DNA from 2 places in the Plantibacter sp. Mn2098 genome. Region 1 is predicted to be linked to the other one. Evidence: riboswitches for the same ligand, from Rfam matches in the RefSeq annotation. Region 1 holds a riboswitch; the other holds the start of a gene.

Region 1 (11,721 bases):
GCCGCCGCTGAAGACGCCGGGTTCGCGGGCGCTGAGCGTCGCGGTCGCGGTCGCATCGGCGGGGATGAGCGCCTCGGAGGTGAGGTCGCCCCACGGCGCGTCCTCGACGAGGGCCGCGGTGACGGCGGTGGTGATGATTCGATCGGTCAGCATGAGGCGAGCATCTCTCCGGACGGGACGTGGACGGCGGCGCCGACCAGCGAGGGGGTTGCGATGGTGCGGGCGGCGGCCCCGGTGGTGACGACGGTCGTCGAGACAGCCTGGATCGGGTCGGTCAGCGGGAAGTCGCTGCGGGCGTGGGCGCCGCGCGACTCGGTGCGCTGGAGGGCTGCGGCGACGATCGCCCTGGCGAGCAGGAGCAGGTTCTGGTCTTCGGATTCCTCGTCGGTCGTCGGCGGGGCGGTCTGTTCGGCGGCCCACCCGTCGAGGATTCCGGCTGCGGCGGCGAGGCCGTCGCCCGTGCGGATGAGGCCGGCGTCGCGCCACAGCAGTTCGTGGAGTGCTGCCCGGCTGAAGCCGTCCGCCCTGGTCCCTGAGCCTCCGCCGGTCCCTGGGCCTGTCGAAGGGCCGTCCGTCCCGGTCCCTGAGCTTGTCGAAGGGTGCATTTCGACAAGCTCAATGACCGGGCCATTCCCGGTCCCTGAGCTTGTCGAAGGGCCCGAGCGGTGCATTTCGACAAGCTCAATGACCGGGTCTTGGAGCTCAATGACCGGGCCCTTCCCGGTCCCTGAGCTTGTCGAAGGGCCCACCTGCAGGTCCACGCCGATCGCCGCAGCCGCCCGCGCACCGAACACCGCGCCTTCGAGTAACGAGTTCGAGGCCAGCCGGTTGGCGCCGTGCACCCCGGTCCGCGCGACCTCGCCGACCGCGTACAGCCAGGGAAGGCTCGTCCGTGCGTGCAGATCGGTCCGCACCCCGCCCATCCAGTAGTGGGCGGCGGGGGCGACGGGCACCGGTTCGAGCGACCAGTCGATGCCGGACGCCCGCACCGCCGCATCGATGCCGGGGAAGCGCGTCGCGAGCCGTTCCGCGCCGAGCATCGTCGCATCGAGGACCACCGGCAGCCCGCCCTGAGCAGCCATCGCGGCCGCGATCCCACGCGCGACGACATCGCGCGGCGCGAGCTCAGCGTCCGGGTGGACGCGTTGCATAAAACGCTCGCCTGATGCGTCGCGGAGGACGGCCCCTTCGCCGCGCACGGCCTCCGACACGAGGAAGCTGCCCGCGGAGGTGAGTGCCGTCGGGTGGAACTGGACGAACTCGACGTCTTCGAGCGCAGCTCCGGCTCGGAGCGCTGCCGCTGCACCGTCACCCGTTGCGACGAGCGGGTTCGTGGTGTGCGGGTAGAGCTGTCCCGCGCCGCCCGTCGCGAGTACGACCGCGTCGGCCCGGACGACGAACTCCTCGCCGTCTGCCCGCAGCAGCACTCCCCGCACGGCGCCGGCCTCGACGAGCAGGTCGACGAGGAAGGTGTGCTCGTGGATGGCTACACTCGTCTCCCGCACGCGGTGGACGAGAGCCGCCTCGATCGCCGCGCCCGTCGCATCGCCTCCCGAGTGCAGCACCCGCGGGTAGGAGTGGGCAGCTTCGAGGCCCTTCGCGAACGCCGCATCTGGCGCCGAGCCCGCACGGTCGAATCCGACTCCGTACGCGATCAGCTCGCGGATGCGATCCGGCCCCTCGGAGCAGAGCACCCGCACGGCCTCCTCGTCGCACAGCCCAGCGCCGGCCGTGAGTGTGTCCTGCACGTGCGACTCGACGGAGTCGTCGTCGAACATCACGCCGGCGATGCCACCCTGCGCGTAACGCGTGTTGCTCTGCCCCAGCACGTCCTTCGTGACGAGGACGACCTCGTGCTCATCGCTCGCGTGGATGGCGGTGACGAGCCCGGCGATGCCGCTGCCCACCACCACGACCCTGGTCACGGTCAGACCTCGACCGTCTGAGCCGGCGCGACGGTGGTTGCCTGAGCCGCGACGGGCGGCTTCGCGGCCAGCATCCGTTCGAGGGCGAGCCGTGCGGGGACGGCGACGTCGTCTGAGACGGTGATCCGGTTGATGACCTCGCCTGCGACGAGCCCTTCGAGCACCCAGGCGAGGTAGCCCGGGTGGATGCGGTACATCGTGGAGCACGGGCAGATGACGTCGTCGAGGCAGAAGATCGTGTGCTGCGGGTACTGCGCGGCGAGGCGCTGCACCATGTTGATCTCCGTGCCGATCGCGAAGGTCGTGCCCGCCGGGGCCGCCTCGATCGCCTTCTGGATGTAGTCAGTCGAACCGGCCTCGTCCGCGGCGTCGACGACGGGCATCGGGCACTCGGGGTGCACGATGACGCGGACGCCGGGGTGGGCTGCGCGCGCGCGATCGATCTGGTCGACCGTGAACCGCTTGTGCACGGAGCAGAAGCCGTGCCACAGGATGACCTCCGCTTCCTGCAACCCCTGCGCGTCGTTGCCGCCGAGCGCCTTGTTCGGGTTCCACATGGGCATGTGCTCGAGTGGCACACCGAGCTTCTTGGCCGTGTTGCGGCCGAGGTGCTGGTCGGGGAAGAAGAGGACGCGCTGACCGCGCTCGAAGGCCCACTTGAGCACTGTCTCGGCGTTGGACGAGGTGCAGACGATGCCGCCGTGGCGACCGCAGAAGCCCTTGAGCGCCGCGGACGAGTTCATGTAGGTGACGGGGATGACGGGCACGCGGCCATCCGCATCGGGCTCGGTTCCGTAGAGGGCTTCGAGCTGCTCCCAGGCCTCCTCGACCTGGTCGATGTTCGCCATGTCCGCCATCGAGCACCCGGCGGCCAGGTTCGGCAGGATGACCGCCTGCTCCGGACCGGAGAGGAGGTCGGCCGTCTCCGCCATGAAGTGGACACCGCAGAAGACGATCGCCTCCGCCTCGGTTCGGGCCTTCGCCGCGTTCGCGAGCTGGAACGAATCGCCCACGTAGTCAGCGTGCTGCACGACCTCGTCGCGCTGGTAGAAGTGCCCGAGGATCACAACGCGATCGCCGAGCGTCTCCTTCGCAGCCACGATCCGCCGGTGCAGGTCCGCCTGATCAGCATCGCGGTAGGAGGCGGGCAGCTGGCCCTGACGGGGGGAACCCGTTGGGATGACATCGCCCATCGACGCGCCCGGACCGTAGCTCGGGGGAGTGAGGTCGAAGACCCACGGGCCGGAGGCGAGCTCCGGCGCACAGGTGGAACCTGCGGTCTGGCCGTTCGCGATCTCCTGGATCATGGCGTCGACGGAAGCGGTGAGGGTCATGAGAGCTCCTGCATGCGTGCTGGTGGTGCGGTTTCGGTGGGGTCTGCACCGGCGAGCGGGCCGTGGTCGGCGTACTCGGAGGAGCGGTTGAAGCGGTAGAGCCTCGCCGGACGGTGCCGGCCGCCGGTGCGGAGCTCGTCGGTTGCGACGACCTGCCCGGACGACTCGATCTGCCGGCGGAAGTTGGCCGGGTCGAGTTGCTTCTGGAGGACGGCCTCGTGGACCTCGCGCAGTTCTGTGAGCGTGAACGTCTCACCGAGGAAGGCGTGGGCGATGTGGCTGTACTCGAGTTTGCTGCGGAGCCGCCACAGCGCGTACTCCACGATGAGTTCGTGGTCGAAGGCGAGCCGCGGGAGCGCATCGGTGCGGAACCAGCGGACGTTCTGCCCGACGAGCGTGCGCTTGGCCTCCTCTGAGCCGACGAGCGCCCAGTAGACGATCGAGACGACACGTTCGTCCGGCGAGCGGTCGATGTCGCCGAACGCGTAGAGCTGTTCGAGGTAGCGGGGGCGCAGCGATGTCGTCACTTCGAGTGTGCGCCGTGCCGCGTCCGCGAGGGACTCCTCCGCGCCGAGCGGGCCGCCTGGCAACGCCCACAGCCCGTCGTACGGTTCGCGGATGCGGCGGACGAGCGGGATCCAGATGGCCGGGGTCGGATCCGTCGCACCGAAGCCGTCATCGGTGCGGAGCGTGAAGATGACGGTGGACACGGCCAGCTTGACGCTCGCCGCGTCCGCGAGGCCCTGATCTGCTGCGCTCTCACCCATCGTGTGCTCCCGGTGGCTCGGGCGATGTCGATCCAACGACATCGCGATCAACTAAGAGTATGTCTGACTCTTACTGTTCCGAGCCTTAGTGTACACCTGACCAGAACACCGACTCCCGCAAGCGCGGCGAACCACGATATGCTGGGCGCGCAAACGAATATCGGGCCGCAAACACGATGCGGGAGAGCCGGTTCACCCGGCACCGAAGGAGCAAGCCTCCCCGCCAATCTCTCAGGTCCTGTACCGCATCGAACTGGCCACTCTGGAAAGCAGCGTCACCATCCTGTGGCGCTCGCCGACGGTGAAAGCAGCACGGACGTCGATCCGTCGCTCGCGAAACTCTCAGGCCAATGACAGAGGGGGAGTTCCCAACGGGCGCGCTTGTCGTACCCGAAGCGCACCACGCGACCCCGGAGAACTCGTGACCGATCTCGAACGAACCAGTCCTTTGCACCCCGTCCATGAAGCCGCAGGCGCGAGCTTCACGGACTTCGCCGGCTGGCAGATGCCCGTCCGCTACTCCAGCGACCTCGCAGAGCACCACGCCGTCCGCACGGCCGCCGGCATCTTCGACCTCTCGCACATGGCCGAGATCCTCGTCGCCGGGCCGGACGCCGCTGCATTCCTCGACACGGCGCTCGCCGGCAAGCTGTCCGCCATCGCGCTGTGGCAGGCCAAATACTCGCTCATCCTCAACGAGCAGGGCGGCATCGTCGATGACATCGTGGTGTACCGACTCGCCGACGAGCGATTCCTCGTCATCGCGAACGCCGGCAACCGGGAGGCCGCGTTCCGAGCGCTCAGCGAGCGTGCTGCCGGATTCGACGTGACCGTCGAGGACCAGAGCGACGCGACTGCGCTCATCGCCGTCCAGGGACCCGCATCGCGCGCCATCCTCGAATCGGTCGCAGCGATCACGGATCTCGGCACGCCGCTCGCAGAGCTCGGCTACTACCGCTGCACCGATGCGCTCTTCGAGGGCCTCCCGCTGCTCGTCGCCCGCACCGGGTACACGGGCGAGGACGGCTTCGAACTGTATGTGCAGGCCGACGCCGCCGAACGGCTCTGGCGCGCGATCGAAGCGGTGGGCGCATCCCACGGCCTCGTCCCCGCCGGGCTCGCGAGCCGTGACACGCTGCGCCTCGAAGCAGGCATGCCGCTCTACGGCCACGAACTCGGCACGGGTACGTTCCCCGTGCAAGCAGGGCTCGGCCGCGTCGTCGCATTGAGCAAGCCCGGCGCATTCGTCGGCCGTGCAGCCGTCGAAGCCGGACCTCCCGCGGATGCGCCCGTGCTCGTCGCCCTCGTCTCCGAAGGGCGTCGTGCGGGCCGGGCAGGCTACGCCGTGTTCGACGGCGACGTCGAGGTCGGCGAGGTCACGAGCGGTGCGCTCTCACCCACCCTCGGCCACCCCATCGCGATGGCCTACGTCCACCCCGACCAGTCCGCCACTGGAACGGTCCTCACCATCGACGTCCGCGGTACGAAGATCCCCGCGACCGTCACCACGCTGCCCTTCTACACGAGAGAGAAGTAACCCGACATGGCCGACAAGACCGAACTCAAGTACACCGCCGAGCACGAGTGGATCCGCGTCGAGGGCGACCTCGCCGTCATCGGCATCACCGACTACGCAGCCGAGAAGCTCGGCGACGTCGTCTACGTCGACCTGCCGGCTGTGGGCGGTGAGATCACCGGCGGTTCCATCGTCGGCGAGATCGAGTCCACGAAGTCGGTCGGCGAGCTGTTCGCGCCCATCGACGGCACGGTCGTCGAGGTCAATGACGCCGTGATCGACGACCCGTCGATCGTGAACGCAGACCCGTTCGGCACCGGATGGCTCATCTCGGTGCGCTTCGCGGAGCTGCCGACGACCCTCCTCAGCTGGGACGAGTACGCAGCAGTGGTGGGCGAGTAATGGCGGAACGCTTCTCCACGCGCCACATCGGGACCGATGCCGACGCGCAGGCGACGATGCTCTCGGCCATCGGTTACGACTCCGTCGACGCGCTGCTCGACGCCGCCGTGCCGGACGCCATCAAGGCCGACCAGCTCGCCTCGTCGAGCATCCCGGACGCGATCGGCGAGCGCGCCGCGCTGGCCGAGCTGCGAGCCATCGCCGCGCGCAACACGGTCAACCGCAGCCTCATCGGCCTCGGTTACTACGACACGATCACGCCGGCGGTCATCAAGCGGAACGTGCTCGAGAACCCGTCCTGGTACACGGCGTACACGCCCTACCAGCCGGAGATCTCGCAGGGCCGCCTCGAAGCCCTCATCAACTTCCAGACGATGGTCTCCGACCTCACGGGGCTCGACACGGCCAACGCGTCCATGCTCGACGAGAGCACGGCCGTCGTCGAGGGCATGCTTCTCGCCCGCCGCGGTTCGAAGTCCGCATCGCACACCTTCATCGTGGACGCCGACGCGTTCCCGCAGACGAAGGCGCTCCTCGCGAACCGCGCAGAGGCCGTCGGCATCGAGCTCGTCGAGATCGATCTCTCCGCCGCCGCCATCGCCGGTGACGCGCTCCCAGACGCGTTCGGCGTCTTCGTGCAGTACCCGGGCGCGAGCGGCCGGATCTGGAACCCGGCCGCGGTCATCGCCGAGGTCAAGGGGCGGGGCGGCCTCGCGGTCGTCGCAGCCGACCTGCTGGCACTCGCGCTCATCTCCTCGCCGGGTTCGCTCGGGGCGGACATCGCCGTGGGCACCACCCAGCGTTTCGGCGTGCCCATGGGCTTCGGCGGACCGCACGCCGGCTACATGGCCGTCCGCAAGGGCCTCGAACGTCAGCTCCCCGGCCGCCTCGTCGGCGTGAGCCAGGACGCAGCGGGCCACCCCGCGTACCGGCTCACGCTCCAGACGCGCGAGCAGCACATCCGCCGCGAGAAGGCGACGAGCAACATCTGCACGGCGCAGGTCCTCCTCGCCGTGATGGCCGCGATGTACGCGGTCTACCACGGCCCGGCGGGCATCCGCCGGATCGCGCAGTCGGTGCATGCGACGGCCGTTCGCGCCGCGTACTCGCTCCGCACCGCTGGCGCGGACGTCGTGTCCGAGCACTACTTCGACACGCTCCTCGTGCGTGTGCCCGATGCTGCGGCCGTCGTCGCATCGGCCCACGCACGCGGCATCCTGCTGCGCGCCGTGGACGAGACGACCGTGTCGCTCAGCTTCGACCAGGTCACGGCCGACGACCTCGATCACGGCTCCACCCTCGTCCGTGAGCTCACCGAGCTCCTCGGCACGGGAACGCGTGTCGAGGTCGAAGCTCCGGCATCGATCTTCGCCGAGCAGGGCGCCTCCTTCTTCGCGTTCGCTCCGGCCGGCGCGGCAGAGTTCCCGGAGGACCTCCGCCGCGAGACCGAGTACCTCACCCACCCCGTCTTCAACACGCACCACTCCGAGACGGCCATGATGCGGTACCTCAAGCAGCTCGCCGACCGCGACTACGCGCTCGACCGCGGCATGATCCCGCTCGGCTCCTGCACGATGAAGCTCAACGCCGCCACCGAGATGGAAGCCGTCACCTGGCCCGAGTTCGCAGGCCTCCACCCCTTCGCGCCGCGCGAGGACGTCGAGGGCTCGCTCCAGCTCATCGACCAGCTCGAGACGTGGCTCGCCGAGGTGACCGGCTACGACTCCGTGTCCCTGCAGCCGAACGCGGGCAGCCAGGGCGAGCTGGCCGGCCTCCTCGCCATCCGCGGGTACCACCGCGCGAACGGCGACCTCGACCGCACCGTCTGCCTCATCCCGTCGAGCGCTCACGGCACGAACGCGGCATCGGCCGTCCTCGCGGGCATGAAGGTCGTCGTCGTCGCGTGCGACGAACTCGGCAACGTCGACCTCGACGACCTCCGCGCCAAGGTCGAGGCCAACGCCGATGTCCTCGCAGCGCTGATGATCACCTACCCGTCCACGCACGGCGTGTACGAGCACGAGGTCAAGGACATCACGAAGGCCGTGCACGACGCCGGCGGCCAGGTTTACGTGGACGGTGCGAACCTCAACGCGCTCCTCGGCTACGCCCGCTTCGGCGACTTCGGCGGCGACGTCTCGCACCTCAACCTGCACAAGACGTTCTGCATCCCGCACGGCGGTGGCGGCCCAGGTGTCGGCCCCGTCGCCGCGAAGGCGCACCTCGCCCCGTTCCTGCCTGGGCACCCGCTCGCGCAGCGCGACGAGCACGCGCTCCTCGGCGGCGGCACGGTCGTCCACGCCGGCGGACCGGTCTCGGCTGCGCCGTACGGCAGCCCGAGCATCCTCCCGATCTCGTGGGCCTACGTCCGCATGATGGGATCCGCAGGCCTGCGCGAAGCGACCGGTTCCGCGGTCCTCGCGGCGAACTACATCGCGACCCGGCTCCAGGAGCATTACCCCGTGCTCTACACGGGTGAGAACGCGCTCGTCGCGCACGAGTGCATCCTCGACCTGCGTCCGCTCAAGGAAGCCACCGGCATCACGAACGACGATGTCGCGAAGCGCCTCGTCGACTACGGCTTCCACGCGCCCACGATGTCGTTCCCGGTCGCCGGCACGCTCATGGTGGAGCCGACGGAGAGCGAGGACCTGGCCGAGATCGACCGCTTCATCGACGCGATGATCGCGATCAAGGCAGAGGCCGACGCCGTTGCCGCGGGGGAGTGGCCTGCGGACGACAACCCGCTCGTCAACGCCCCGCACACCGCCCAGTCGGTCATCGAGGGCGAGTGGGCGCACGCCTACACGCGCGAACAGGCCGTCTACCCGGTGCACACGCTCGTGCGGACGAAGTACTGGCCGCCCGTGCGTCGCATCGACCAGGCCTACGGCGACCGCAACCTCGTGTGCGCGTGCCCGCCGCCCGAGGCCTTCGAGTAGGCAGCGCCTCCCGCCGGCGCGCTCGCCTCGCCCGGGCGCGCTCGCCTCGTGCATGCCGCGTGCTGGCGTGTGTCGCGCATCGCACCCCGCGGGTCAGTCCAGAATTCCGGACTTCCTGCGACAGAAGTGGCTCCTGAGGACGTTTTCGTCCTCCGGAGCCACTTTTTGCGTCCACACTTCCGGAATTCCGAGCATCCCTCGCACCTTGGGCCCTGCAGAATTCAGGAACTCTGACGGAATTCAGGACGATTCCGCAGCAAATCCGCCTCGATCGTCCTGAATCGCGCAAATGTTCCTGAATTGTGGAAGAGAAGTGCGGGGCGAGGCGGGAGGTGGCGGAGGGAGGCGGCGGGGCGAGGGCTAGGCGGTGGGGAGGAGCTCGAGCTGCTTGCGGATCTCGTCGGCGCTGCGGAAGGTCGCCCCGACGAGGGCGACGTGCTTCCAGCGGATGACGCCGGCGGCATCGATCACGAACACCGAACGCCGCAGGCCGAGACCTGGCATGCCGACACCGTACGCATCGACGACCGCGCCACCGACATCGGCGAGCAGCGGGAAGCCGAGACGCTCCTTGCGTGCGAAATGCTCATGGCTGTCGACATCCTGCAAGCTGATGCCCCAGACCGTCGCACCGAGGCCGGCGAACGATCCGAGCTCCGACTGGTACGAGCACAGCTGCGCGGTGCAGACCGCCGTCTCGTCGCCGGGGTAGAAGACGAGCACAACCGGATGTCCGAGCTCGGCCGCCAAGGAGAAGTCCTGCCGTTCGGCATCGGCTCCATTGACGGTGACGCCTGGGAGGGTGAACTCGGGCGCGGCATCGCCGACCTGTGCTTTTTTGGCCATGCTCAGACTGTACGCCCGGTCGGATCGCACACCGCCCCGAAGCGGCCAAGACTCAGGGAACGGACTCGGGAACAGTCTTGGGCAGCAGGCTCCGAGAACGGAATCAGGACTTCGCCGCGAAGATCGCCGGCCACCACGCCACCGCCAGCGGGTACCCGACGAACGAGACGATGTCGATGATCGCATGGGCGATCACGAGCGGCATCACCCGGCCCCAACGCTTGTAGCACCACCCGAACACGATGCCCATCGCCACGTTCCCGAAGAACGGCCCAACTCCCTGATACAGGTGGTAGCTGCCGCGCAGCACACTCGTCGACAGGATGATGGTCCACCAGCCCCACCCGATCTCCCGCAGGCGCGTGAAGAGGTAGCCGACGACGATGACCTCCTCCTGGAGGCCTGCCCGGATGGCGGAGAACACGAGGATGGGGATCGTCCACCAGTAGCTGGGGTCGGGGAAGGTGCTGACGGCGACCGTCGCCCCGAGCGCCCGGCCGAGTGCGTAGACGCCGATGCCGGGGATGCCGATGACGAGGAACAGGACGGCGCCGCGACCGAGGTCCCGCCACGGCGAGCGGAGGTCGAGTCCGAGCCTCGCGAATCCCGTGCGGCCAGGCTGCCAGAGGAGATAGACCACGAGCGCCACGGGCATCAGCTGGAAGAACGGCCCGAGGAACTGATAGCTGAAGTCCAGCCACTGCCTCGTCGACTCCGACTGGTTGAGCCCGGTGGACTGATCCGAGAGCGGAACGTCCTTCGTCGAGATGTTGATGAAGCTGATGAGCGAGTACACGGCCGATGCGCCGAGGCTGAGACCCAGGACGATCGCGATCTCCCACCACCGTCTCCGGTTGTCTCCAATGGGGGAGGGGAGCAGCCCTGGCGTTGGCGTCGAAGACGGGATCGGTGAGGTCACTGCACCATTCTCGCCCTACCAGATGAGAGCTGCACGATGGGCGCGAAGCACCCCGCGATGGATACGATCCATATAACCCGACAGCAGGCGTTTGCAGCACTCTTGCGAAGCGCGTCGATCTGTTGCGTCGCGAGCGGGATTTCTGCACGGAAACCCCGCTCCAAGCAAGATTTCGTCGGTTCGGTTACCGCTATGTAACGTTTCCGGCGTGAGTTTGCTCTTCGCCCTTCCAGTTCTTATCGTCAGAGTATTCAAGAAGCGGACTCAGCGCGCACAACGCGCAGTTTTCGCTTGCCCTTTCCAAGAGGAGGAACTGTGAAGTTCAGTCGGTTCGGCATCGCCACCGCAGTCATCGCAGTTGGGGCTCTCGCCCTCACCGGTTGTTCCGGTGGAGGATCAGGTTCTGAGAGCACCAGCAGCGCGAAGTCCATCATCACCACGAACGGCTCCGAGCCGGAGAGTGGCCTCATCCCGAGCGACACCAACGAGGTCGGCGGCGGCAAGATCATCGACGAGATCTTCGCAGGTCTCCGCTACTACGGTGCTGACGGCAAGCCCGTCAACGACGTCGCGCAGTCGATCGACACGACCGACTCCACCAACTTCACGATCAAGATCAAGACCGGCGAGAAGTTCACCAACGGTGAGGACGTCACGTCGGAGTCGTTCGTCAAGGCTTGGCAGGACGCTGTTGTCAACAAGCGCAAGAACGCATCCTTCTTCTCGGACATCGAAGGCTTCAACGAGGACGGCACGCCCCTCACGGGTCTCAACGTCGTCGACGACAGCACCTTCACGGTCAAGCTGACCTCGGCTGTCTCCGACTTCCCGCTGCGCCTGGGCTACTCGGCCTTCTACCCGCTGCCCGCCTCGGCGTTCGACGCGAGCGGTAAGGTCACCGACGCCTTCGGCCAGAACCCGATCGGCAACGGCCCGTACAAGCTGGCGGACGACAAGGCCTGGAAGCACAACGAGTCCATCGCCCTCGTCAAGAACGACGACTACAAGGGTGGCCGTGAGGCGAAGAACGGTGGTCTCACGATCACGTTCTACAAGGACCTCGACGGTGC
Region 2 (11,721 bases), on a different contig from region 1:
GGAGGCTCGCGGTCCGTCCGGTCATCCGCAAGGAGACGGGGAAGTACGTCAAGGCGAACGTGACCTGGGCGTCGTTCGCGCATCAGAGCAACCGCCTCGGTTTGATGCCGGAGCACCATCGGTGGTTCACCCAGTTCCAGGCGCTGCACCGCGCCACCCGCGGTGCGTACACCGGGCAGGAGAGCGACTGGCTCTTCCTGGACGACTTCCACAGTCCCATCCTGTGGCATCTGCTCGCGGAGGCGGCCGAGATCGGCGTCGCCCTCACGGTCTCCGGCAACGGCAAGGGCCGTGTGACCGTCGCAACAGACGCGACGGTCAGACTCGATGCAGCGGTGGACGACGACGGCACGCTCGTCCTGTCCCCGGCCACCTCCGTCGACGGCCTCCCCGTGGACCCGTCCACCTCCGGCACGATCGGCGGCCACGGCCTCTACAGCTACCGCCTCGCTCCAGAGGTGGACATCGTCATCGCGCCGACGACGTCGCCACTGACCGCTGAGCAACGCGCACTGCTCGGCCCGACGACGCCGACGACGGTGCCGCCGGGGGAAGTGGAGGAGTTCCTCGTCGACTACGTGCCGAAGCTCCGCCGCGCGATCGAGCTGACGAGCGACGACGGCTCGCTGCCGCTGCCCGAGATCGTCCCTCCCGTCCTCGTCCTGACCGCGGCCTACGGCGCGAAGCACGCCCTGCAACTCGACTGGTCCTGGGTGTACGCACCCGATCAGGCCGTCGCATACGTGCCGGTCGACCGCCTGGGCGCACCGGCAGCGGACGGCGACGACGAGGTGCTGCGTGACGTCCGAGCCGAACTCGAGGTGCTCGAACGGGTCGGGGAAGCCCTCGACGCCGCCGCCGCGCTCGCCGCGCACGATGCTGCCGAAGGCGCGGCTCCGCTCGTCGGATTGACCGACCGGCCGGGCCCCACGAACACGAGCCCGTCCGTCGCCTGGCCGCCGTCCGGCCGGACGAACCTCCGTGGATACGACGCCGCCGTGTTCAGCGAGCACACCCTCCCGGTCATCCAGGGGGTCGACGGCGTCAGGGTCGACATCGTCGGCACCCGCCCGGAGTACCGGGAACTGCGCGGAGACCCCCACCTCACGATCACGACGGTCGAAAGCGATCAGCGGGACTGGTTCGACCTCGGCATCGTGGTCAACCTCGCCGGGTACCGCATCCCCTTCGGGCCGCTGTTCAAAGCCCTGTCCAAGGGCGAGAAGAAGCTGCTCATGGTGGATCACACCTATCTCTCGCTCGACCATCCGTCCTTCGACCGCCTCAAGGAACTGCTCGAAGAGGCCGGGGCGCTCCGCGAATGGGAGGCCACCGGCCCGAAGATCAGCCGGTACCAGGCGAGCCTGTGGGACGAGTTCGAAGACCTCGCGGAGGAGACGGTCCAGGCGGTCGCCTGGCGCGACGCCGTCGCTGGACTCAACGACCTCGAATCGGTCCCGGAGACACCGATCCCGGTCGGGCTCGATGCGAGCCTCCGCCCATATCAACTCGAGGGATTCCACTGGCTCGCGTTCCTCTGGGAGCACCGGCTCGGTGGCATCCTGGCCGACGACATGGGGCTCGGCAAAACGCTGCAGGCGCTCGCGCTCATCGCGCACGCTCGGCAGACGAGTGAGCCGGAAGCGCCGCCCTTCCTGGTGGTCGCACCCACATCGGTCGTGTCCAACTGGCTCGCCGAAGCGGGCAGGTTCACGAGGGAGCTCACGGTCCGGACAGTCTCCACAACGGAGGCGAAGGGCAGGACGAGTCTCGCCGAGATCGCTGACGGCGCCGACATCGTGGTGACCAGCTACGCGCTCTTCCGCCTCGACACCGAGCGATACCGTGCCATGAACTGGTCCGGGCTCATCCTCGACGAGGCCCAATTCGTCAAGAACCACCGAGCCAAGCTGCACGAGTGCGCCATGGCCATCGACACCCCGTTCAAGCTCGCCATCACCGGCACGCCACTCGAGAACGACCTCATGGAGCTGTGGTCGCTGTTCGCCGTCGTCGCCCCCGGGCTCTTCCCCTCGCCGCACCGATTCGCCGAGCGATTCGTGCGCCCCATCGAGCGGGAGATCAACACGGTCCTGCTCGCGACGCTCCGCCGGCGGATCAGACCGCTCATGATGCGCCGGACGAAGGAGCTCGTCGCCCCGGAGCTGCCGCCGAAGCAGGAACAGGTCCTGTACGTGGATCTCGCGCCGAAGCACCGCAAGCTCTACGACACGGTCCTCCAGAAGGAGCGGCAGAAGCTCCTCGGGCTCATCGAAGACCTCGATCGCAACCGGTTCATCGTGTTCCGATCCCTCACGCTGTTGCGGATGCTGAGTCTCGACGCGACCCTCGTCGACGAGGAGTACGCCGGCATCCCGTCGAGCAAGCTGGACACACTGCTGGAACAACTGGACGATGTCATCGCAGAGGGGCACCGCTCGCTCGTGTTCAGCCAGTTCACGACGTTCCTCAAGAAGGCAGCCGAACGGCTCGACGCGCAGGGCATCGCCTACGAGTACCTCGACGGTTCGAGTCTGCGCCGCCCGGAGATCATCGAGCGGTTCCGCGGCGGTGACGCGCCCGTGTTCCTCATCAGCCTCAAGGCCGGCGGGTTCGGCCTCAACCTGACCGAGGCGGACTACGTGTTCCTGCTCGATCCGTGGTGGAACCCCGCCTCGGAGTCGCAGGCGATCGATCGGACCCATCGCATCGGCCAGACCGGCAACGTGATGGTCTACCGGCTCGTCGCCCGCGGCACGATCGAGGAGAAGGTCATGGCGCTCAAGGAACGCAAGTCGAAGTTGTTCGACGCCGTCCTCGACGACGACGCCGTCTTCAGCAGCTCCCTCTCAGCCGATGACATCCGCGGGCTCCTCGAGGCTTAGGCGCCTCGACGAGCCCGCGGAGTGCCGGAGATCAGCCGCAGATCAGCCGCAGATCAGCCGGCGAAGGCGTTGACGCCGGTGCGCTCCGCCGACAGCGCCCAGAGACGTTCCGCCTCAGCCGGATCGATGGCGTGCGCCGAGACCCCCGAGGCCGGGGCGACGGCCTCCGCAGCCGGCACAGCGACCTCGACGTCCTCCAGGAACAGCCCGCCGAGCCCGTCGAGTTTCGGCGACGTCGCAGCCCACACCTGGGTCGCTGCACCCTGCTCCGGCGACTTGAATGCGGGGTTCGTCGGATTGCCGTCCTCATCCATCCAACCGGCGGCGACCATCTCCTGGCGCGGGAGGTGCCGCTGCAGTGGCGTGAGGATCCCGCCGGGGTGCACCGAGAACGCGCGGACGCCCTCCGCCTTGCCCAGCTCGTCGAGCTGCAGGGCGAACAGGGCGTTCGCGGTCTTCGCCTGCCCGTACGCCGCCCACTTGTCGTAGCCGGTGGTGAAGTCGATGTCGTCCCAACGGATGGCGGAGCGATGGTGCGCCGACGAGGAGGTCGCGATGACACGAGACGACCCGCCCTTGACGACGGCCGGCCACAGCAGGTTGACGAGGGCGAAGTGTCCGAGGTGGTTCGTGGCGAACTGCAGCTCCCAACCAGGACCGACGCGAGTTTCCGGGGCGGCCATCACACCGGCGTTGTCGATGATGATGTCGATGCTGCGGCCAGAGGCCAGGAACCGCTCGGCGAACGCGCGCACGCTCGCCAGGTCGGAGAGGTCCATCTCGTCCACCTCGACGTGTTCTGCGGATCCGTCGATGTCCGCGAGCTCTTCGCGGGCGGCTTCGACGCGGCGTGCGGGGACGACGACGTCTGCGCCGGCGCCGACGAGCGCACGGACGGTCTCCTTGCCGAGGCCGGAGTATCCGCCGGTCACGATGGCGAGCTTGCCGGTCAGATCGATGCCCTCGAGGACCTCTGCGGCCGTGGTCGAAGCGTCGAATCCGGAGCCGATGCGGTGTTGTGTACGTGTCATGTCGGCCAGACTACGACTTCGAGCGCACTCGCAGTCAACGGGTTTGCGGGCGACGGAAGGCCGCAGGGTTCGGCAGTCCCTAGGCTGTGGGGATGCAGCGGATCGTCACATGGTGGGACCGACGGCAGATCCCGCTGTATCTCGCGGCGATCGTCCTCGGTGGGGTCGTCGGCCTCGTCGCGCCGTCGTCCGCGCCCGGGCTCGCGGCATCGATCAATCCCGCGCTCATCCTGCTCCTGTTCGCCACGTTCCTCGGCGTGCCGCTCACGATGATCGGCCGTGCGTTCCGGGACGGGCGCTTCTTCGTCACGGTGCTGCTGGTGAACTTCGGGATCGTGCCGATCGTGGTGTTCGGACTGTCGCGCTTCGTGACCGACGACCGTGGCTTGCTCATCGGTGTCCTGCTGGTCCTGCTGACGCCGTGCGTGGACTACGTCATCGTGTTCACTGGCCTCGCCGGCGGTGCGCGGGACCGGCTGCTCGCGGCGGCGCCCGTGCTGATGCTGCTGCAGATCGTGCTGCTGCCGGGCTATCTCTGGCTGTTCGCCGGTGCCGACGCCGTCGCGCTCGTGGAGGTCGAGCCGTTTGTGGAGGCGTTCCTGCTGCTCATCGTGGTGCCGCTCGTCGCGGCTGCGATCGTGCAGGCGGTGGCCGGGCGATCCGCGATCGGTGCAGGCATCATGCGGGTGATGGAGGGCGCGATGGTGCCGATCATGATGCTGACGCTCGCGGTCGTCGTCGGGTCGCAGATCGCCGCGGTGGGTGAACAGGCGGTTGCCCTGTTGCGGGTGGTGCCGCTGTTCGTGGCGTTCCTCGTGGTGATGGTGGTCGTCGGTGCGCTCGTGTGGCGCCCGGCCCGACTCGACGCGCCGGCCGGGCGGGCACTCGTGTTCAGCGGTGCGACGCGGAACTCGCTGGTGGTGCTGCCGCTCGCGCTCTCGCTGCCGACGTCGCTCGCGATCGCTCCGCTCGCGGTGGTGACGCAGACGCTTGTGGAACTCGTCGGCATGGTGGTGCTCGTGCGGGTGGTGCCGAGGATCGTGGGCCCTTCGAGACCCGGTCGCTGAGCGTGACCCGGTCACTGAGCTTGTCGAAGTGACGACTGCGCGGGGTCGGGCCCTTCGACAAGCTCAGGGACCGGGGGTGACGACTGCGCTGGTTCGGGCCCTTCGACAGGCTCAGGGACCAAGTCCGGTCGCTGAGCGAGACCCGGTCACTGAGCTTGTCGAAGTGTCGACAGGCCCAGCGACCGGGCCGGACCGGGCCTGAGCGCTAGTGCTTGTGGTGCCCGTGATGCGGGATCTGGCTCTCGTCTGGACCGGGGTTCGTGATCGTCGCGGTCTCCTCGGCCTCCGCGTCGTCGATCGCTTCGTCGTGCGGGCCGGGGTTGTTGATGCTCGGGTTGGCGAGCGCCGCCTCGTCGACGGCTTCGTCGTGCGGGCCGGGGTTGTTGATGCTCGCGTTCGTGAGCACCGCCTCGTCGACGGCTTCGTCGTGCGGACCAGGGTTGTTGATGTCTGCGTTCTCGAGGTTCTGATCGCTCATGTCGACTCCTTCGTCGCCCGCGCATCAACGTCGGCTCCAGCAGCCGCCGATCGTACGGGTCTGGCACCAGGCTAGAGCGTCGCCAGCGGGACTTCCAGGCATTCTCCGACTCTGCACGATCGTGTATCGTGCACAGCACAACATCACACGCCTTCGAGCAGCTGCGGGAGAGTTCCGTCCTGCATCATCGGGCGGGCGCCGTAGGAGCAAATCCTCCCCGGGAATCTCTCAGGCCCCTGTACCGCAGCAGCTCGGCGACTCTGGAAAGCAGTGACGATCTCGTCGCTCACCGACGGTGCAAGCGTTCTCCCGCCAGGGGATCGCGGAAACTCTCAGGTCCGATACAGAGCGGGGAGGGACTCGACCATCGGTCGCGCACCAGCGCGCCACAGCATCGGAGTTCCCATGACCAACGCACCAGCATCCCGGGTGGCGGCAGCATGACCATCAGCGTGTTCGACCTGTTCTCGGTGGGCATCGGTCCGTCGAGTTCGCACACGGTGGGGCCGATGCGCGCCGCATCCGTGTTCGTCGACGACGTCCGTGACGCTGGTGTCCTCGATGCGGTGGCCGCGCTCGACGTCGACCTGTACGGTTCGCTCGCCGCGACGGGACGTGGACACGGCACGATGACGGCTGTGCTGCTGGGGCTGGAGGGGTACCGTCCGGAGGAGATCCTGCCGGAGGAGGTCGAGGAGCGTCTCGGGGCGCTCGCCGCGACGGGGACGCTGCGGTTCGGCCGCGGTGTCTCGCTGCGCTTCGCGGTCGACGACATCGCGCTGCACCCGTTGACGGTCCTCGAACGCCACACGAACGGCATGCGGTTCGCCGTGCGGGACGCTGTGGGCGAGGTGCTCCACGAGGCGGTGTTTTACTCGGTCGGCGGCGGGTTCGTGGTGCGGGAGGACGGGACGCCCGTTGCGAGGACTGGCCCGGTCGTGCCGGACGCCGCTGTGCCACTGCCGTTCCGCACGGCGGCGGAGCTGCTCGGCCACTGCCGGGCGGAGGGTGTGCCGTTCAGCGGGGTGATGCTCCGGAACGAGCTCGTCACGCGCTCGGAGGACGAGGTGCGCAGCGGGCTCCTGCACATCCGCGACGTGATGGAGGCGTGCAAGAACTCGAGTCTGGAACGCACCGGGCCGCTGCCAGGCGGTCTCGACGTGCGGCGACGCGCGCCGGCGTGGCACACCCGCCTGCGTGCTGAGGACCCGGATCGGGATCCGAAGTTCTGGCAGGAATGGGTGAACCTCGTGGCGCTCGCCGTCAACGAGGAGAACGCGTCGGGAGGCCGGGTCGTGACGGCGCCGACGAACGGTGCGGCCGGCATCATCCCGGCGGTCATGTTCTACGCCACCCACTACGGCCCCGGCATGGATGCGGCGACGCCGGAGCAGCGGGACGAGGTCGTCGTCCGGTTCCTGCTCGCCGCCGGTGCGGTCGGCGTCCTGTACAAGGAGCAGGCATCGATCTCCGGTGCGGAGGTGGGATGCCAGGGCGAGGTCGGCTCGGCATCGTCTATGGCGGCCGCCGGACTCGCCGAAGTCCTCGGCGGGACGCCTGAGCAGGTCGAGAACGCGGCCGAGATCGCGATGGAGCACAACCTCGGGCTGACGTGCGATCCGATCGGCGGGCTCGTGCAGATCCCCTGCATCGAGCGGAACGCGATCGCCGCAGCGAAGGCGATCAACGCCGCGAAGATGGCGCTCTGGGGCGACGGCACCCATCGGGTGTCCCTCGACGAGGTCATCGTCACGATGCGCGAGACGGGCCGCGACATGTCGTCGAAGTACAAGGAGACCGCGTTGGGCGGGCTCGCGGTCAACGTCGTGGAGTGCTGACTCTGCCCTCACGGCCGGGCGATGATCGCCTCCGCAGCTGCGATTGCGGCGTCGTGCGCCGAGACGGGTGAGTCCTGCAGAGCGTTCGTCGTGACGTCGATGCCCTGACCGTTCAGGCTGAAGAGCACCTGGCACTGCTGGTCGTTGACCCCGCACCACAGGATCGCGGTGTCCGAGGACGGCAGACCGGTGAGCTGCACGGCGGCCTGCGTGCTGCCGGTCGGGATGTTCGACAGGATCTTGGGCGCGATCCACGCGCCGCCGGGCACGGCCGTGATGGTGAGGGGTGCGATCACGGCGCTCGTTCCGACCGGGCCGTACACGCAGCCGAGGGCGCCGATGTCCTGTACAGCGACCGTCTGGACCGACGGCAGTTTCTGCGGTTCCTGCGCGACGTACCCGTCACCGGCATCGCCGTTGTCGCCGCCGAGCGCCGTCGCCGCGGCGTCGGTCGGGAGGAGCGCGTCACAACTGGAGGCGACCGGCTTCGCCGACGTCGGCGGGGTCCACGCAGGTGCGGGCTCGCCGGCGGACGCGAGTCGATCGAAGAGTGAGGTGAACGCGGGTGTCGCGTGTGCGAAGGTCTCGTCCGGCGACCCGAGCGACGTCGTTGTGAGCTGTGCGCCCGGGTTGTAGATCAGGATCTGCACCCAATTCGAACCGACGAGCGCGTTTGCGCGGCAGCCGATGTCGCCGCAGGATGCGAACGCCTTGGTCGTCCCGAAGTCCCGTGTGTCGGTCGCTTCCGCATCGTCCTGCCACCCGGGGTTCCAGGTGGACGCTGCGTCCGGGAGCACCTGGACGACCATCCGCGGCGCAGGGTAGGTTTCGGTCGTGATGGTCGGGCTGAAGTTGTCCGGTTCGACCGTCCACTGGCAGACGAGGCCGCCAGCGGCGGTGACGGCGATGTCGTCGAGGCTCGCGTGGTCTGCTGTCGAGGGCCAGGTGACGAGCGTCGCCGGTGCCCGCAGTGCCTCGGCGGCGTCCGTCGTGGAGACGAGGTCGTCGCAACCGAGCGGCAGTCGGAAGGTCGGGGCGGCGAGTTCCGAACTGGTGGATTCGGTCGTCGGAGCGCTGGAGGTCGGGCTGCTCTCGGGGGTGGTCGGCGCCGTGCACGCGCTCAGCAGGACCGCGAGGACGAGCGCCCCGCCGATGCCGATGCCGCCTCGGACAGCGAGCATTCCCCTCGATCGTGCAGCCGACATCGCAACCCCTTCGCCGTGGGTGCGTGTCGCACCAGGCACAAGCTGGCAGGACGCCCGACTCCCGCGCGAGCGTCCCGAGCGCGGGACAGCGGATTCCCAGCGGGTGCGGGAGTCGCGGTCGTTTCCGCCGACCGGGACCTGTTTCCGACATCTGTCGGCATCTTGTGGTGTCGGGTGCTCGAAGGCAACCCGACCCGTACGATTGGTCCGTGCCGAGAGGCTCACGCGCACGGTTGCGGGACGCATCCCGCGGCCGAGCGCCATTCCAACGAGTGAGGAACATCCCATGGGCAGACTGATCTACGGCAGCTCCGCGCGAGAGCTGGAACTGGACGACCGCACGCTCGCCCATGTCAAGTCGATCACGGTGATGAAGCTGCGCCGCAACGAGTCCTTCACGGTGTCGTGGCAGCGCGGGGAGGACTCCGGCGGCGGTCGCGTGTCGATCTGGGTGCACCCGTCGATCTCGCTGCAGTTCGAGTTCGACGACGAGAACCGGCCCGAGCTGAATCGCGCGTGGCTCGAAGCCATGATGCAGGAGGCCAACAAGACCGGCGACCTCCGCATCGGCCCGGAGGTCGACGACGCCGCGAACGGACAGGCTGCCGCGCACACGGGTTCGATCAAGACCGTCAAGCCTCGCTGACCGTCCCCGCTTCTGCGGCTCGGTCGCTTCTGCGGCCCGCCCGCTACGGCGTCGGCGAACCGCCGTTCACGTTGAGCGTCTCTCCCGAGACATAGCTCGATTCAGCCGAGGCCAGGAACACGTAGGCAGGGGCGAGCTCGGCCGGCTGACCGGCCCGTCCGAACGGCGTCGCCTGACCGAACGCCACGATCTTCTCCTGCGGCTGCCCGTCCGACACCTGCAACGGCGTCCAGATCGGTCCGGGAGCCACGGCGTTCACCCGGATGCCACGCTCGGCGAGCTGCTGCGCGAGTGACTTCGTGAAAGCGTTGATCGCCGCCTTCGTCGAGGCGTAGTCCACGAGGATCGGTGACGGATTGTAGGCCTGGATCGATGTTGTGTTGATGATCGTCGACCCGGGGCCGAGGTGCGGCAGCGCCGCTTTTGTGATCCAGAACATCGCGAAGACGTTTGTGCGGTACGTCTGCTCGAACTGCTCGTCGGACAGGTCCTCCAGCCGTTCGGAGTACACCTGCTTGCCGGCGTTGTTGACGAGCAGGTCGAGTCCGTCCAGCCCGTGCACCGCCTCGTGGACGAGTCGCCGGCAGAACTCCGGATCACTGATGTCGCCCGGTATCCCGATCGCCTTCCCGCCCGCAGCTTCGATGAGCGCGATGATCCGCTCGGCGTCCTCCTGCTCGGCCGGGAGGTAGGAGAGCGCGACGTCCGCCCCCTCCCGCCCGAACGCGAGCGCCGTGGCCGCCCCGATGCCGGAGTCCGCTCCCGTGACGAGCGCCTTCCGTCCGAGCAGTCTGCCCGTGCCGCGGTAGCTGTGCTCGCCGAGGTCGGCCCGTGGCTCCAGGTCCGCGTCGAGTCCCGGCTCCGGCTGGTGCTGCTCAGGCGGTGCGATCCGCTGGTAGCGCTTGGTCGGGTCGTCGAAGCTGTACTGGTCGATCACCATGTGATGGGCTGCTCCTCAGGGTCGTCGCGGCACCGGTGCGGGCCGCGTCAACCGAGGCTACGAGCGCGAGCGGCGGATGGGCGAGGGGTTGACAGCACACGTCAGTCGTTGCCGTAGAGCCGCGTGAGCGCGCGGTCGAGGGTGGGGAACACCCCGAGGTGCGCGTCGAGTCCGTCATGCACGTGGAAGCCGTCTGCGTCCTGGGTGACGACGCCCGCGACGTGGTCGGTGCCGGTGAAGCGGACCTCCCAGAGACCGGTGGAGGACGGGACGACGTCGAACCCGAATTCCTCGGGACCCGGGTGCCGCGTGGTCATGGCGGGCCGCCGACCGAACGGTTCCGATGGGCGGCCTCGATGGCGCGCAGGACGTGGAACGTCCCCTCGTAACTGTGCTCGGGCAGGGTGCGGAGCGAGTCGACGTCCGCTTGCGGGAGGCGGTCCTCTGCGGCGATGCGGAGGAGGTCCTCCCGCGTCGCAGGGTAGTCGATCGTACGGAGCGACGCGGCGAGTGCCGCGTCGACGCCGACGTCGAGTTCAACGTGCCCCGGTGCATCGGCAGCACCGGGAAATATGTTGGTGTCGGGGGACATGCCGCAAGTCTCGGATCAGGCGGCAGCGCGCGCCAGGTCTTGATTTTTCCTGCAGGTGGTGGATGGGTGCCGACCGAGCGTGCAGCGAACGGGGATTCCCCCTGCCATCGGCGCCGCCACGACGATACACTCGGACGCCCGCACCAGTTGCGGCGTCGAAAGGACCGGTCATGCTGGAGATCAACTACTGGACCGTACTGCTCGCGACCGCGTCGAGCATGGTCGTCGGATCGATCTGGTACACGCCGAAGGTGTTCGGCAACTACTGGATGAAGGCCGCGAACGTCACCCCGTCCGGCGACGCGAAGGACGCGATCCGTCCGATCCTCGTGACCGTCGTGGTGAGTTTCGTGACCGCGTGGGTGCTCTCGGCCGCCGTGTTCGTGGCGTGGAGCTTCTTCGGCGGCAGCTTCCTCGCCATCGCGCTCCTCACCGGCCTCGCCCTCTGGGCGGGATTCACCGCAGCGCGCTTCATCACCCACGACGCGTTCGACGGGAGACCGACGGGCCTGACGGTGCTGAACGTGGCGCACGAGTTCGTGACGATCATGATCATGGCGGTCATCATCGGCGTGTGGCCGCCGGCCGGATCCGTCTGATGGTCGGACGCACGATCGTCGTCACCGGGGCGAGCGACGGCATCGGCGCCGCCGCAGCTCGATCATTCCGGACGGCTGGCGAGCACGTCGTCGTCGTGGGGCGTTCACCCGCGAAGACACAGGCCGTCGCGGAGGAGATCGGTGCGGACTTCCTGCTCGCCGACTTCGCGGAGCTGGCCCAGGTCCGACGCCTCGCGGACGAGCTGCGCGAGCGGTACGACCGCATCGACGTCCTCGCCAACAACGCCGGCGGCATCTTCGGGGCCAGGACGACGACTCAGGACGGCCACGAGCAGACCTTCCAGGTGAACTACCTCGCGCCGTACTTCCTCACGACGCTCCTGCTGGATCGGCTGATCGCCTCCGAGGCGACCGTCATCAACACCTCGAGCGCCGCGAGTCGACTGTTCTCGAAGCTCGACATCACCGACCTCGACGCC

Evidence for each region. A riboswitch is a leader RNA that binds a small molecule or an ion and turns the genes downstream of it on or off. The one in region 1 is predicted to bind glycine.
Region 2: it holds a riboswitch for glycine, as region 1 does, so the genes downstream of both, ACL9RL_RS03280 (L-serine ammonia-lyase) here and gcvT (glycine cleavage system aminomethyltransferase GcvT) in region 1, are expected to answer to the same signal.

What each region holds. Positions count from the first base shown of each region.
Region 1 is NZ_JBMOUH010000003.1:211,195-222,915, forward strand. It holds gene nadC (carboxylating nicotinate-nucleotide diphosphorylase) at 1-153, opposite strand, end outside; gene nadB (L-aspartate oxidase) at 147-1,925, opposite strand; gene nadA (quinolinate synthase NadA) at 1,928-3,259, opposite strand; gene ACL9RL_RS06525 (NUDIX hydrolase) at 3,256-4,026, opposite strand; glycine riboswitch at 4,196-4,282, shown strand; glycine riboswitch at 4,284-4,390, shown strand; gene gcvT (glycine cleavage system aminomethyltransferase GcvT) at 4,448-5,563, shown strand; gene gcvH (glycine cleavage system protein GcvH) at 5,570-5,944, shown strand; gene gcvP (aminomethyl-transferring glycine dehydrogenase) at 5,944-8,886, shown strand; gene ACL9RL_RS06545 (peroxiredoxin) at 9,247-9,732, opposite strand; gene ACL9RL_RS06550 (CPBP family intramembrane glutamic endopeptidase) at 9,836-10,612, opposite strand; gene ACL9RL_RS06555 (peptide ABC transporter substrate-binding protein) at 10,967-11,721, shown strand, end outside.
Region 2 is NZ_JBMOUH010000002.1:94,390-106,110, reverse strand. It holds gene ACL9RL_RS03300 (SNF2-related protein) at 1-2,885, shown strand, start outside; gene ACL9RL_RS03295 (SDR family NAD(P)-dependent oxidoreductase) at 2,939-3,916, opposite strand; gene ACL9RL_RS03290 (arsenic resistance protein) at 4,009-4,983, shown strand; gene ACL9RL_RS03285 (hypothetical protein) at 5,189-5,461, opposite strand; glycine riboswitch at 5,616-5,715, shown strand; glycine riboswitch at 5,716-5,818, shown strand; gene ACL9RL_RS03280 (L-serine ammonia-lyase) at 5,902-7,299, shown strand; gene ACL9RL_RS03275 (hypothetical protein) at 7,308-8,480, opposite strand; gene ACL9RL_RS03270 (hypothetical protein) at 8,791-9,150, shown strand; gene ACL9RL_RS03265 (SDR family oxidoreductase) at 9,194-10,087, opposite strand; gene ACL9RL_RS03260 (hypothetical protein) at 10,192-10,407, opposite strand; gene ACL9RL_RS03255 (DUF2795 domain-containing protein) at 10,404-10,682, opposite strand; gene ACL9RL_RS03250 (DUF1761 domain-containing protein) at 10,853-11,281, shown strand; gene ACL9RL_RS03245 (SDR family NAD(P)-dependent oxidoreductase) at 11,281-11,721, shown strand, end outside.